One region of the Citrobacter koseri ATCC BAA-895 genome, then DNA from elsewhere that is predicted to be linked to it. Evidence: predicted binding sites of a transcription regulator. Region 1 holds the regulator's gene; the other holds the start of a gene.
What was found. The regulator PhoB, encoded in region 1, activates phosphate uptake and scavenging genes when phosphate is short. The targets are predictions, from matches to a motif close to CTGTCATAAAACTGNCNNAT.
Positions count from the first base shown of each region.

Region 2: pstS (phosphate ABC transporter substrate-binding protein PstS) is a predicted target of PhoB. The motif match lies at 3,534-3,553, and genes of this name have one in related genera.

Region 1 is NC_009792.1:2,566,893-2,574,585, reverse strand. Features, by position in the region: gene sbcC (exonuclease subunit SbcC) at 1-1,498, opposite strand, end outside; gene sbcD (exonuclease subunit SbcD) at 1,495-2,703, opposite strand; gene phoB (phosphate response regulator transcription factor PhoB) at 2,891-3,580, shown strand; gene phoR (phosphate regulon sensor histidine kinase PhoR) at 3,648-4,943, shown strand; gene brnQ (branched-chain amino acid transporter carrier protein BrnQ) at 5,352-6,671, shown strand; gene proY (proline-specific permease ProY) at 6,748-7,693, shown strand, end outside.
Region 2 is NC_009792.1:59,754-67,446, forward strand. Features, by position in the region: gene pstB (phosphate ABC transporter ATP-binding protein PstB) at 1-301, opposite strand, end outside; gene pstA (phosphate ABC transporter permease PstA) at 412-1,302, opposite strand; gene pstC (phosphate ABC transporter permease PstC) at 1,302-2,261, opposite strand; gene pstS (phosphate ABC transporter substrate-binding protein PstS) at 2,406-3,446, opposite strand; gene glmS (glutamine--fructose-6-phosphate transaminase (isomerizing)) at 3,766-5,595, opposite strand; gene glmU (bifunctional UDP-N-acetylglucosamine diphosphorylase/glucosamine-1-phosphate N-acetyltransferase GlmU) at 5,960-7,330, opposite strand; gene CKO_RS00310 (F0F1 ATP synthase subunit epsilon) at 7,643-7,693, opposite strand, start outside.

The sequences.
Region 1 (7,693 bases):
GCAGCGCTCGCTGGCTTTCCAGATCTTTGATGCGCGCCTCCTGCTCGCAAATCGTTTTTACATCCATGAACTGCTGATTTTTTTCTTTATATTTCTGCCGCTTACCCTCCAGCGCCGCACTGCGTCGGGCCAACTCCTGCTGACTATTCTGGATCGCGGTTTGCAGTTGTTCCCGTCGTTTTTGCTTAGGCGCTATCTGCCCATGCAGGCTGGCGAGCCGCTGACGCAGCGGCTGCTGCTGCGTATGCTGCGCCAGCGCTGCCGTGGCCTCTTCTGGCGTAAGCGTCAGAGGATTCGGTGGAAGCGCGTCACGCTTGCGGATATCGCTTGCACACTGCTGCTGCCATTTAAGCAACTGCACTTTATCGCTGGACTGTTGAGCAAACAGCGCACGCCAGCCTGCCAGTTCACTGCTCCACAAGCGGAAGCGTTCATGCTCGGTGAGCCACCCGGTCAGCGTCTGCATGGTGGCGCGCAGTTCGGCGGATTGTTGTTGAGCGCTGTGTCGAATGCGGCTGCGCAGGTGTAATACGCTTTGTAAGCGAGCATTCACTTCCTGAATTTGCTGACGTGTGCGCCCGGCGGCAGCGGTTTGTTCCTCAATGCGTTCCCAGTGTGGGCGTAACTGCCGGGCAGGATGCGCCAGGTTCAGCGCGGCCAGCTGCGGCTGCGCGTTTTCCTGTTCTTCCTGGGAGACCCGCAGCGCCTGCTGGCGGCGATTCATTTCAGCCTGCAACTCATTCTGACGGGTCAGCCAGTGCAGATGTTGCTGGTGAAGCTGCTGGCGGGCGAGCAGCTGTTTTTCTTCGTCAGTGAGCGCCTGCAAACTTTCATTGAGGGAATGCTGCTGCTCCGGCGCTAACAGCGAGACGCCGCTGGCCTGCGCCTGAAGCTTTTCCAGGTCGGTGCGGGCGGTCTTGTGCTTTTCAAACACCAGCGCGGAGATCTGCCCGTAGATTTCGGTTCCGGTCAGCTCTTCCAGAAGCTCAGCGCGCTCTTTTGGCTTCGCATTGAGAAACGCAGCGAACTGCCCCTGCGACAGCAGCATGGAGCGGGTAAAGCGTCCGTAATCCAGCCCGGTAAGCGATGCCGTCATCTCCAGCTTATCTTTGACCTTATCGGCGAGGATTTTTCCGTCGGCGCAGCGCGCCAGCTCCACGCGCGGCACTTGCAGGTTTCCGTCCGGCTGATTGCGGGCGCGGTTCTGGCTCCAGAAAGCGCGGTAAGACTCGCCTTTAACCTCGAACTCCACTTCGGCAAGGCATTCGGCCGTATCGCGGGTCATCAGATCGTTTTGCGATTGCGAAACGGTGCTCAGGCGCGGCGTCTCGTGATAGAGCGCAAGACAGATGGCGTCGAGCAGCGTGGTTTTCCCCGCGCCGGTCGGCCCGGTGATGGCAAACAGCCCGTTGCTGGCAAAAGGTTCTGCCGTGAAATCGACTTTCCATTCTCCCTTCAGGGAGTTGAGGTTTTTCAGGCGCAGGCTGAGAATCTTCATGCGTCATGCTCCCCGGACAGCGAATGTAGGGTGGTGGTAAAAAGCTGCGTCAGACGTTCACGCTGGGGTTCATCCAGCTCTTCCAGCGCCAGACGGCGGGTAAAAACGTCTTCCACGCGCAGTTCGCTCAGGGTTTCACGTCGTTCGTTAGCCATAATGCGTTCGCGATTTTCCCGACTGCGGCGCACCAGTAAAACCTCAACGGGCAGCGACTCCGTTAATGCCTGAATTTTGCGCTGCATATCGTGAAGGTATTCGTCAGTGGTGATTTCAATATCCAGCCAGACGGGAGGCTCCTGGTGAGCATCGCGCCATTGCTCAAGTTGTTCGGTGATGGAGGCCAGATCGCCTTTCAGCACCGCTAGCGGTTGAGTGACGGGAACGGTGAGGTTCTCTACTTGATGTAATTTGCCGTTTGCAAAACTGACCAGATGGACGCATTTGCTTTTGCCGCACTCATCAAAACTCAGCGCGATCGGAGAGCCGCAGTAGCGGATGTGTTCCGTGCCGCCAATGATCTGCGCCCGGTGAATGTGTCCCAGCGCGATATAATCGGCAGGAGGGAAGTTTTGCGCCGGGAAGGCGTCCAGCGTGCCAATATAGATGTCACGTACCGCGTCACTTTTACTGGCGCCGACGGTGGTCAGGTGCCCGGTGGCGATAACCGGCAGAGTTTGATCGCCGTCGCCGCGCAGCTTACAGGCTTCCTGATACTGTTGTTGGTAATAATCCGTGATCGCCCCGAGCAGATGCTGCTGTTTTTCATTGCCTGAAAGCCCCGCCTGGCTGGTGATGATGTCGCGCGGGCGTAAAAACGGAATCGGGCAAAGCACGGCGCCCGGCGTGCCGTCGCAACGGTAAAGGTACTGCGGCGCGTGGCCTGCGCTGGCGACCACGGTGGTGTTGAGAAACGCCAGAATATCGCGGGATTCGTTGAGCGTGGCGACGGAGTCATGGTTTCCGGCCAGCACCACCAGATGACAGCCGGTTTGCTGTAAATTGACAACAAACCGGTTATACAACTCGCGGGCATAGCTTGGCGGCGATCCTGTATCAAAAATGTCACCCGCGACAATAATCGCATCCACCTGGTGAGATTGCGCGGTTTCCAGCAGCCAGTCGAGAAACGCCAGGTGCTCGGCGGCGCGGCTTTTGCTGTAGAAGTTTTGTCCCAGATGCCAGTCAGAGGTGTGAAGGATGCGCATAACGGTTCCATGACGAAAAAGCGTGGGCAGGATTATAACCCGTCGGGAACGGTAATATCTTGTTTCGTGACTGTCATAAATCAATAACCTGAGCCGAATGTCGACTATCTTTTTCATAAATCTGTCATAAATCTGACGCATAATGGCGCCGCATTGATGACAACGACTTATTTAAACAGGGCAAATCATGGCGAGACGTATTCTGGTCGTAGAAGATGAAGCTCCAATTCGTGAAATGGTCTGCTTCGTGCTCGAGCAAAATGGCTTTCAGCCAGTAGAAGCCGAAGATTATGACAGTGCTGTGAACCAACTGAATGAACCCTGGCCGGATTTAATCCTCCTTGACTGGATGTTGCCCGGCGGGTCGGGCCTTCAGTTTATTAAACACCTCAAGCGTGAAGCGATGACCCGGGATATCCCTGTGGTTATGCTGACGGCAAGAGGGGAAGAGGAAGACCGCGTGCGCGGGCTGGAAACCGGGGCGGATGACTATGTCACCAAGCCGTTTTCCCCTAAAGAGCTGGTGGCGCGTATCAAAGCTGTGATGCGCCGCATTTCGCCGATGGCGGTAGAAGAGGTGATTGAGATGCAGGGGCTTAGCCTCGATCCAACCTCACATCGCGTGATGACCGGGGAAAATCCGCTCGATATGGGGCCGACCGAATTTAAATTGTTACACTTCTTTATGACGCACCCTGAGCGCGTCTACAGTCGCGAGCAGCTCCTCAACCATGTCTGGGGAACGAATGTGTATGTTGAAGACCGTACGGTCGATGTACATATTCGTCGTTTGCGTAAAGCGCTGGAGCACAGCGGTCACGATCGTATGGTGCAAACGGTACGCGGAACCGGGTATCGCTTTTCGACCCGTTTTTAATACCTTGCCGCCAGACCGGCATCTCGGTGTGGCGGGCGGGTTTACTATTCTGAAGGGAGTGTGACGCGTGCTGGAACGGCTGTCATGGAAAAGGCTGGTGCTGGAGCTGATCCTCTGCTGCATCCCCGCTTTTATCCTCAGTGCTTTTTTTGGTTATCTGCCCTGGTTTTTACTGGCGTCGGTAACGGGATTGCTGATCTGGCATTTCTGGAATTTATTGCGCCTCTCCTGGTGGCTGTGGGTCGATATGAGTATGACGCCGCCGCCGGGACGCGGGAGCTGGGAGCCGCTGCTGTACGGTCTGCACCAGATGCAGTTGCGTAATAAAAAGCGGCGTCGCGAACTGGGAAACCTGATTAAACGCTTTCGCAGCGGGGCGGAATCCCTCCCCGACGCGGTGGTGCTGACAACCGAAGACGGCGGGATTTTCTGGTGTAACGGACTGGCGCAACAGGTGCTTGGGCTGCGCTGGCCGGACGACAACGGGCAAAACATTCTGAACCTGCTGCGCTACCCGGAATTTACGCAGTATCTCAAAACACGCGATTTTATCCGGCCGCTCAATCTGGTGCTCAACACCGGGCGGCATCTGGAGATCCGCGTGATGCCCTATACCGATCAGCAACTGTTGATGGTCGCGCGCGACGTGACGCAGATGCACCAGCTTGAAGGCGCGCGGCGCAATTTCTTCGCGAACGTCAGCCATGAACTACGCACGCCGCTCACCGTCTTGCAGGGCTATCTGGAGATGATGCAGGAGCAGCCTCTGGAAGGCGCGACGCGGGAGAAGGCGCTGCATACGATGCGTGAGCAAACGCACCGGATGGAAGGGCTGGTGAAACAACTGCTGACGCTGTCGAAAATTGAGGCGGCGCCCGCGCTGCTGTTGAACGAAAGGGTGGATGTGCCGATGATGCTGCGCGTTGTCGAGCGTGAGGCGCAGGCGCTCAGCCAGCAGAAACACACCTTTACGTTTGAAGTGGATGCCCGGCTGAGCGTATTGGGTAACGAAGAACAGTTGCGCAGTGCGATTTCGAACCTGGTCTATAACGCGGTGAATCACACGCCTGCGGGAACGCATATTACCGTGCGCTGGCAGCATGTGACCCACGGTGCGGAGTTCAGCGTGGAAGATAACGGGCCGGGGATTGCGCCTGAGCATATTCCGCGTCTGACGGAGCGTTTCTACCGTGTGGACAAAGCGCGGTCGCGGCAAACCGGGGGAAGCGGATTAGGTCTGGCGATTGTGAAACATGCGCTGAATCATCACGAGAGTCGATTGATTATCGACAGTTCGCCGGGTAAAGGGACGCGCTTCAGCTTTGTGCTGCCGGAACGATTAATTGCCAAAAATTGCGCTTAATTGTGGTTCGTAAGGTTAGCTTTCCATAAGCCAGCGGATGCTGGCTTATTTTCTTTGCAGTAAAGAAGACTCTGCTGAATTTTTCAACGTCTGATGCTTTTTTGTTCGCATGATTAGCCATGACTTTTTCTTATGGATAGCGTTTTGTACTGGTTGCTAATTTCATATCGCTATATTCTTCTGGTTTTTGGATCTCACCTTGCTTTAAAACGTTATAAGCGTTTAAATTGCGCTCCAGATGCTGTCATACCGACTGCATTTACGCGGTAAATCGAAAAACTATTCTTCGCCGCGCCAGCCCAGGAGCATATCCCGCTGGAATTGCTTAAAAATGCCGCTGTATCGTCCCGCAGGGAAGGGCAGAAAATTTAACGTTTTCAACACCACATCCACAGGCAGTAAAACTTTATGACCCATCAGTTAAAATCGCGCGATATTATCGCTCTGGGCTTTATGACATTTGCGCTGTTCGTTGGCGCAGGCAATATTATCTTTCCGCCGATGGTCGGTTTGCAGGCAGGCGAACACGTCTGGACTGCGGCGTTCGGCTTTCTGATTACTGCCGTTGGTCTTCCGGTACTTACCGTTGTGGCGCTGGCGAAAGTCGGCGGCGGCGTTGATAGCCTGAGCACCCCGATTGGTAAAGTGGCTGGCGTTCTGTTGGCGACCGTCTGTTATCTGGCGGTGGGGCCGTTATTCGCAACGCCTCGTACGGCGACCGTCTCCTTTGAAGTCGGGATTGCGCCGCTGACCGGCGATTCCGCACTGCCGCTGTTTATCTACAGCCTGGTGTATTTCGCCATTGTGATTCTGGTATCGCTCTATCCGGGCAAACTGCTGGACACGGTGGGTAATTTCCTGGCGCCGCTGAAAATCATCGCGCTGATTATTCTCTCCGTTGCGGCAATCATCTGGCCTGCCGGCCCGATTAGCGACGCGATGGACGCCTACCAGAACGCGGCGTTCTCTAATGGCTTTGTGAATGGCTATCTGACGATGGATACGCTGGGCGCAATGGTGTTTGGTATCGTTATCGTCAATGCGGCGCGCTCGCGCGGCGTTAAAGAAGCGCGTCTGCTGACCCGTTATACCGTCTGGGCGGGCCTGATGGCGGGTGTGGGTTTGACGCTGCTGTATCTTGCGCTGTTCCGTCTGGGATCGGATAGCGCGACGCTGGTCGATCAGTCTGCTAACGGCGCGGCAATTCTGCACGCTTACGTTCAGCATACCTTCGGCGGCGCGGGTAGCCTGCTGCTGGCGGCGCTGATTTTCATCGCCTGTCTGGTGACGGCGGTTGGCCTGACCTGTGCGTGTGCGGAGTTCTTTGCGCAGTACGTCCCACTCTCTTATCGCACACTGGTGTTTATTCTGGGCGGCTTCTCAATGGTGGTATCGAATCTGGGTCTGAGCCATCTGATTCAGATTTCTATTCCGGTGCTGACAGCCATCTATCCGCCGTGTATCGCACTGGTTGTATTAAGCTTTACCCGCTCATGGTGGCATAATTCTTCCCGCGTCATTGCTCCGGCGATGTTTATCAGCCTGGTTTTTGGTATCCTTGACGGGATTAAAGCCTCTGCGATTGGTGACATCTTACCGGCCTGGACCCAGCGTTTACCGCTGGCGGAACAGGGGCTGGCGTGGTTGATGCCAACAGTGGTGATGGTTGTTCTGGCAATTATCTGGGATCGCGCCGCAGGTCGACAAGTGACCTCCAGCGCTCACTAAGATCACTGACAGTATGTTTTAACCACGGGGCTACAGGCCCCGTGGTTTTTTTATTATTTTGATGGGTTCGGAATTGATGGAAAGCAATAACAAGCTAAAGCGTGGGCTGAGCACCCGGCACATTCGCTTTATGGCATTGGGATCGGCAATTGGCACCGGATTATTTTATGGCTCGGCAGACGCCATCAAAATGGCCGGGCCAAGCGTGTTGCTGGCCTACATTATCGGCGGGGTCGCGGCGTACATTATTATGCGCGCGCTGGGCGAAATGTCCGTGCATAACCCCGCCGCCAGCTCGTTCTCGCGCTATGCGCAGGAAAACCTCGGCCCGCTCGCCGGTTACATTACCGGCTGGACTTACTGTTTTGAAATTCTGATTGTCGCCATTGCCGACGTGACCGCCTTCGGTATCTATATGGGAGTCTGGTTCCCTACGGTGCCGCACTGGATCTGGGTGCTGAGCGTGGTGCTGCTTATCTGCGCCATCAACCTGATGAGCGTGAAGGTATTTGGCGAGCTGGAATTCTGGTTCTCGTTCTTTAAAGTCGCCACTATCATCATCATGATTGTCGCCGGCTTCGGCATCATTATCTGGGGGATTGGCAACGGCGGGCAGCCGACCGGGGTTCACAACCTGTGGAGCAACGGCGGGTTCTTCAGCAACGGCTGGCTGGGAATGGTGATGTCGCTGCAAATGGTGATGTTTGCTTACGGCGGGATTGAAATTATCGGCATCACCGCCGGAGAAGCGAAAGACCCGGAAAAATCTATTCCGCGCGCCATCAATTCTGTGCCGATGCGTATTCTGGTGTTCTACGTGGGCACGCTGTTCGTCATCATGTCTATCTACCCGTGGAACCAGGTTGGCACCAACGGCAGCCCGTTCGTCCTGACCTTCCAGCATCTTGGCATTACGTTTGCCGCCAGCATCCTGAACTTTGTGGTGCTGACCGCTTCGCTGTCGGCGATTAACTCCGACGTGTTCGGCGTGGGACGTATGCTGCACGGTATGGCGGAGCAGG
Region 2 (7,693 bases), 2.2 Mb from region 1:
TCGGCTTCTGGAACACCATCCCCACTTTGGCACGCAGCAGAGCGATATCCTGGGTGTTGGTGAGAATATTATCGCCATCCAACAAGATCTCGCCTTCCGCGCGCTGCTCTGGATACAACGAATACATTTTGTTAAAGGTACGCAGCAGTGTGGATTTACCACAGCCAGACGGTCCAATAAACGCCGTGACCTGGTTCTTCGCGATATCCAGGTTGATATCCTTCAGGGCATGGAATTTGCCGTAGTAGAAGTTCAAATCACGAACCTGAATCTTACCCGGAGCAGTATCAACCATACTCATTTCAATCTCTTCCTCATTCGGCGTCGCCGTTGGCCGCGCCGTAAAAAATTAACCGCTGTTCACATCTGTAGGCCAGATAAGGCGTTTACGCCGCCATCCGGCACCTGAAATTAACCGTGTTTACTCTTCGCAAAAATGATGCGCGCCAGAATATTCAGCAACAATACGCACAGGGTAATGATCAACACCCCAGCCCAGGCCAGTTGCTGCCACTCCGCGAACGGACTCATCGCAAATTTAAAGATAGTGACCGGCAGGTTAGCGATAGGCTGCATCATGTCGGTGCTCCAGAACTGGTTGGAAAGCGCAGTAAAGAGCAGCGGCGCGGTTTCACCCGCAATACGGGCAACCGCCAGCAGTACGCCGGTGATGATCCCGGAAATCGAGGCTTTCAGGGTAATCGCCGAGATCATTTTCCATTTCGGCGTCCCCAGCGCATAGGCCGCTTCACGCAGGCTATCCGGCACCAGTTTCAGCATGTTCTCTGTGGTACGAATGACGATAGGCACCTGTAGCAGCGCCAGCGCAATCACGCCCGCCCAACCGGAGAAGTGCTCCATTTGCGCCACCACGATGGTGTAAACAAACAGACCGACCACGATAGACGGCGCGGAAAGCAGGATGTCGTTAATGAAACGGATCACTTCCGCAAGCCAGGATTTACGGCCATATTCCGCCAGGTAGATCCCCGCCATGATGCCAAGCGGCGTACCAAATACCGTCGCCCACAAAATTAACAGTCCGCTCCCCGCCAGGGCGTTCGCCAGACCACCGCCAGCGGTATTCGGCGGCGGCGTCATTTCAGTAAACAGCGCCAGCGACATGCCGTCGAAACCACGCGTAATGGTGGACATCAGGATCCAGATGAGCCAGAACAACCCAAACGCCATCGTCGCCATTGAGAGCGTCAATGCGATGCGGTTTCTCGTGCGGCGCTTAGCCTGCATTTTACGGCGGGATTCCGCCAGTTCTGCGGTCGTTTGCATTTCAAGCGTAGCCATTAGCGTGCCCCCTCATTCTTCGCCAGACGCATAATCATCAGCTTAGAAATCGCCAGCACAATGAAGGTAATCACAAACAGAATCAGACCCAGTTCCATCAACGCGGCAACGTGCAGACCAGACTCCGCTTCGGCAAATTCGTTCGCCAGCGCAGAGGTGATACTGTTGCCCGGCATGTACAGCGAAACGCTGTCGAGCTGGTAGGTGTTACCGATGATAAAGGTCACCGCCATGGTTTCACCCAGCGCACGACCCAGTCCCAGCATAACGCCGCCAATCACCCCATTTTTGGTGAACGGAAGGACGATACGCCAGATAACTTCCCAGGTGGTGCAGCCGATGCCGTAGGCCGACTCTTTCATCATCACCGGGGTTTGTTCGAAGACATCGCGCATAACGGCCGCGATGTAAGGAATGATCATAATGGCGAGAATGACGCCCGCCGCCAGAATACCGATACCAAATGCCGGGCCGGAGAACAGTGCGCCAACAAACGGAATGTTGGAAAGAATATTCCCGACTGGTTCCTGGAACCAGGTGGCAAACAGCGGCGCGAAGATAAACAGGCCCCACATGCCGTAGACGATACTGGGGATAGCCGCCAGCAGTTCGATGGCGATGCCCAGCGGGCGACGCAGCCAGCCCGGCGCCAGTTCCGTCAGAAACAGGGCAATACCGAAGCTCACCGGAACGGCGATCAGCAGAGCGATAAACGAGGTAACCAGCGTGCCATAAATGGGAACCAGCGCGCCGTAGATATCGTTTGGCGCATCCCACTCTTTAGTCCACAGGAACGAGAAGCCAAACTTCTCAATGCTTGGCCAGGAGGAGATAATCAGCGAGACAATAATGCCACCCAACATCAATAGCACAATCAGCGCAGCCAGTTTTACCAGCGCGCTGAATATCATGTCACCCTTTTTACCCGGCGGGTTAAAAGCAGGCTTGGTTGCAGCCATAAATTACTCTTTCCATTAAACGCGTTTACGAAGTTGCCCATGCCGGATGGCGCTACGCTTATCCGGCCTACAAATCGGGCCTACAGTCGGAACTGTAGGGCGGATAAGCGTAGCGCCATCCGCCAGTTCGTTAAAGATATTCTATTAGTACAGCGCTTTACCGCTGCTGTCCTTCACATTGGTCTTCCATGCTGCACGAACCTGCTCAACAACGCTGTCCGGCAGGCTGGCGTAATCCAGGTCATTCGCCTGTTTGCCGCCATTTTTGTACGCCCAGTCGAAGAACTTCAGCACTTCAGCGCCCTGCTCAGGTTTCTTCTGCTCTTTGTGGACCAGGATGAAGGTGGTGGAAGTGATTGGCCACGCATCGTCACCTTGCTGGTTCGTCAGATCCTGAGCGAAAGAGGTGCTCCAGTCAGCGCCTTTCGCGGCGTTAGCAAAGCTCTCTTCGGTCGGGCTTACGGGTTTACCATCCGCTGAAATCAATTTGGTGTAAGCCAGGTTGTTCTGCTTCGCATAAGCGTATTCAACATAGCCGATAGAGCCTGGCAGACGCTGTACGAATGCGGCGATACCGTCGTTACCTTTACCGCCCAGACCGGTCGGCCAGTTAACGGTAGAGCCAGCGCCGACTTTAGATTTCCACTCTTCGTTCACTTTCGCCAGGTAGCTGGTGAAAACGAAAGAAGTGCCGGAACCATCTGCACGACGCACAACGGCGATGTTCTGAGAAGGCAGTTTCAGACCCGGATTCAGTTTGGTGATGGCTTCATCATCCCACTTCTTAATTTTACCCAGGTAGATGTCACCCAGGGTTTTCCCATCCAGCACCAGTTCGCCAGACTTCAGACCCGGGATATTCACCGCCAGCACTACGCCGCCAATGACGGTCGGGAACTGGAACAGACCTTCCTGCTCCAGTTTTTCATCAGACAACGGAGCGTCGGATGCACCGAAATCAACGGTGTTAGCCGTAATTTGTTTTACACCACCGGAGGAGCCGATACCCTGGTAGTTTACTTTGCTACCGGTCTCTTTCTGATAGGTATCAGCCCATTTGGCATACACCGGCGCAGGGAAAGTTGCACCTGCACCTGTCAGGCTCGCTGCTGCGAAAGCAGAGAACGCGCTCATGGATAAGGTCGCGGCGACAACAGTTGCGACAGTGGTACGCATGACTTTCATAATGTCTCCTGCAAGATTTTCGTAAATCATTGTTAAGTGGCTACGATGAGCAAAATAGGACAAACAGGTGACAGTTAAATGTACGAAATATGACAGTTTTATGACAACGGAAACTGATGAAATAAATCACAGAAAAAACAATTTATAAACAATCAGTTAATTCACTTCATGACAATGTGATTTCATGAAAATTTTCTTTTTATGACACTGAAAACAGTAGCTGAAGATGACGGTTTGTCACATTAAAACGACGGGAGAATTGATTAAAAACAGAACAGCGCAGAAAAAAATGCCCCGCTTTCGCAGGGCATCGTCACGATTACTCAACGGTAACTGATTTCGCCAGGTTACGCGGCTGGTCCACATCGGTGCCTTTGATCAGCGCAACGTGATACGCCAGCAGTTGCAGCGGAACGGTGTAGAAGATCGGTGCAATCACCTCTTCCACATGCGGCATCTCAATGATGTGCATGTTGTCGCTGCTGACAAAACCGGCATCCTGGTCGGCGAAGACGTACAACTGGCCGCCACGGGCGCGGACTTCTTCGATGTTGGATTTCAGTTTTTCCAGCAATTCGTTGTTCGGCGCCACCACGATAACCGGCATATCTGCGTCGATCAGCGCCAGCGGGCCGTGTTTCAGCTCACCTGCCGCATACGCTTCTGCGTGAATATAAGAGATCTCTTTCAGCTTCAGCGCGCCTTCCAGCGCGATCGGATACTGATCGCCACGGCCCAGGAACAGGGCATGGTGTTTGTCAGAGAAATCTTCCGCCAGCGCTTCGATACGCTTGTCCTGAGACAGCATCTGTTCGATACGGCTCGGCAGCGCCTGCAAACCGTGAACAATATCGTGCTCGATAGACGCATCCAGACCTTTCAGACGCGCCAGCTTCGCCACCAGCATCAGCAGAACGGTCAGCTGAGTGGTAAACGCTTTGGTGGAGGCCACGCCGATTTCCGTCCCGGCGTTGGTCATCATCGCCAGATCGGATTCACGCACCAGGGAAGAACCCGGAACGTTACAGATGGCGAGAGAACCCAGATAGCCCAGCTCTTTCGACAGGCGCAGACCGGCAAGGGTATCCGCCGTTTCGCCAGACTGAGACAGGGTGATCATCAGGCTGTTACGACGTACGGCAGATTTGCGATAGCGGAATTCAGAGGCGATTTCGACGTCGCACGGAATACCGGCCAGCGATTCAAACCAGTAGCGAGAGACCATACCGGAGTTATACGACGTGCCGCAGGCGATAATCTGAATATGTTCAACCTGAGACAGCAGTTCGTTCGCTTTTGGCCCCAGCTCGCTTAAATCCACTTCACCGTGGCTGATACGCCCGGTCAGCGTATTTTTAATCGCATTCGGCTGTTCGTAGATCTCTTTCTGCATGTAGTGACGGTAAATACCTTTATCGCCCGCATCATATTGCAGACTGGATTCGATATCCTGACGTTTCACTTCCGCGCCGGATTTATCGAAAATGGAGACCGAACGACGGGTCACTTCCGCAATATCGCCTTCTTCCAGGAAGATGAAGCGACGGGTTACCGGCAGCAGTGCCAGCTGGTCGGAAGCGATAAAGTTTTCGCCCATACCCAGACCGATAACCAGCGGGCTGCCAGAGCGCGCCGCCAGCAGCGTATCCGGGTGACGGGTATCCATGATTACCGTGCCGTACGCGCCGCGCAGTTGCGGAATCGCACGCATAACCGCTTCACGCAGCGTCCCGCCCTGTTCCAGCTCCCAGTGCACTAAGTGAGCAATCACTTCGGTGTCGGTCTCAGAAACGAAGGTATAACCACGCGCTTTCAGTTCTTCACGCAGTGGTTCATGGTTTTCGATGATGCCGTTATGCACCACCACAATGTGGTCAGAAACATGCGGATGCGCGTTTGCTTCCGAAGGTTCGCCGTGGGTCGCCCAGCGGGTGTGAGCAATCCCGGTGCCGCCAGACAGAGGATGGTCTTCCGCTGCCTGGGCCAGCATCTGTACTTTACCAAGGCGACGCAGACGGGTCATGTGACCTTCCGCATCAACCACGGCCAGACCGGCAGAGTCATAACCACGGTATTCCAGACGACGTAAACCTTCGAGAAGGATTTCAGCTACATCACGTTGCGCGATAGCGCCAACAATTCCACACATAGTATTTAATTCCGATTTTGGCATTATGCCTGTCGTTGTCGGTCAACCTGTTTTCCCTTCGTCTTTCACTCCGTAGCTACGTTGGCTACGCTTGCTCACTACGGTCACTTACTTTAGTAAGCTCCCGTAGATTCCCAAGCTTGCCGCCTTGCCACAGCGCGAAATACTTTGGGTAATACCCGTATTCCGGGCGCCCCGAGCCTTGTAGAGAGTGGGGTTATTTTTATAGGTACTGCTTTTGGGCGAGCGATATATCTTTATCGCCTCATCCCTCATCTGCCGGATGGCGCTTACGCTTATCCGGCCTACAGAACGTCATCGAACGTAGGCCGGATAAGGCAAAGCCGCCATCCGGCAAAAAGACTTACTTCTTCTTCGCCGGACGCTGCCAGCCCTGCTTATGCACCTGCGGCACGCGGCTTAACACCAGTTCGTTATCCGCAACGTCGCGGGTAACGGTTGTGCCGGCGGCGATGGTCGCACCTTTCCCCACGGTGACCGGCGCCACCAACTGAGTATCAGAACCGACAAACACATCATCGCCAATAATCGTTTTGAATTTATTTGCGCCATCGTAGTTGCAGGTAATGGTGCCCGCGCCGATATTCACGTTGTCGCCAATTTCCGCATCACCCAGATAGCTCAGGTGGCCCGCTTTCGAACCTTTCCCCAGACGCGCTTTTTTCATTTCAACGAAGTTGCCGACATGAGCGCCTTCCCGCAGTTCCGCGCCAGGGCGCAGACGGGCAAACGGACCAATAGTACAGGCCGCTTCCAGGTGCGCATCTTCCACCACGCTGTACGGGCTGATGTCACAGTCATCGCCAATTACACTGTTTTTAATAACGCAACCCGCGCCAATCTTCACGCGGTGACCCAGCGTGACGTTGCCTTTGATGATAACGTTAGTATCAATTTCAACATCGCGCCCGTGGGTGAGAGCGCCGCGCAGGTCAAAACGCGCGGGATCGCGCAGCATCACACCGGCCAGCAGCAGCTTTTCGGCCTGCTCGGACTGATAAACGCGTTCCAGACGAGAGAGTTGCAGACGGTTGTTTACGCCTTCCACTTCGCTTAAACGATCCGGGTGTACAGCAGCGATTTCGCGGCCTTCCTGATACGCCAGCGCAATGATGTCGGTAATGTAATATTCACCCTGAGCATTATTGTTGGTCAGTTTCGCCAGCCAGCGCTTCATGTCCGCACCATTAGCGATCAGGATACCGGTATTGATTTCCTGGATCTGACGCTGTTCGTCGGTGGCATCTTTATGCTCAACGATGCCGGTCACTTTACCGTTCTCACGCGTAATACGACCGTAACCGCTCGGATCGTCCAGCTTCACGGTTAACAAACCAATGCCGCCCTGCGGTTTGGCGTCACGCAGACGCTGTAAGGTTTCCACAGAGATCAGCGGCACATCGCCATAGAGCATTAAAATGTCTTCGTCATCGCTAAAGAACGGCGCCGCCTGCTGCATCGCATGACCCGTCCCCAGTTGTTCTGCCTGCAAAACCCAGTTCAGGTTGTCATTTTTAAGGGTGTTTTTAAGCAGATCGCCGCCGTGGCCATAGACCAGATGCACCTGAGATGCGCCTAATTCATTAGCGGCATCAATGACATGCTGAACCATCGCTTTTCCCGCAAGGGTATGCAGCACTTTAGGAAGATCGGAATACATACGCGTGCCTTTGCCTGCGGCAAGGATCACTACGCTCATAGCACTATTCAACATACGCGTCCTGACTGTAATTTGAGAACGAATTTATACCGTTTCACATTGAAAATACTACATTTTTTTCATCGTGAAATGGGTAGAAGAGAAAACGCTCAACGCGGGGTTTTCACCGCTTGTTAATGGGATATTTTCGTTCATCGCCCTGCCTTTTGTCTTCAGAAAAGTCAGACTTACCTTTCATTAAAGGCTTAGGTTAATGTTTTTGCTATTTTTTTGACCCATGAATAAAGATGAGACAGCACGGAATAACATTCAGGCAAAAAAAAACCAGCCTGATTTCAGACTGGTTTTGATGCTTTCAAGCCGGTGTTACATCGCTTTTTTGGTCAACTCGATAACGCGCAGTTTGGCGATCGCTTT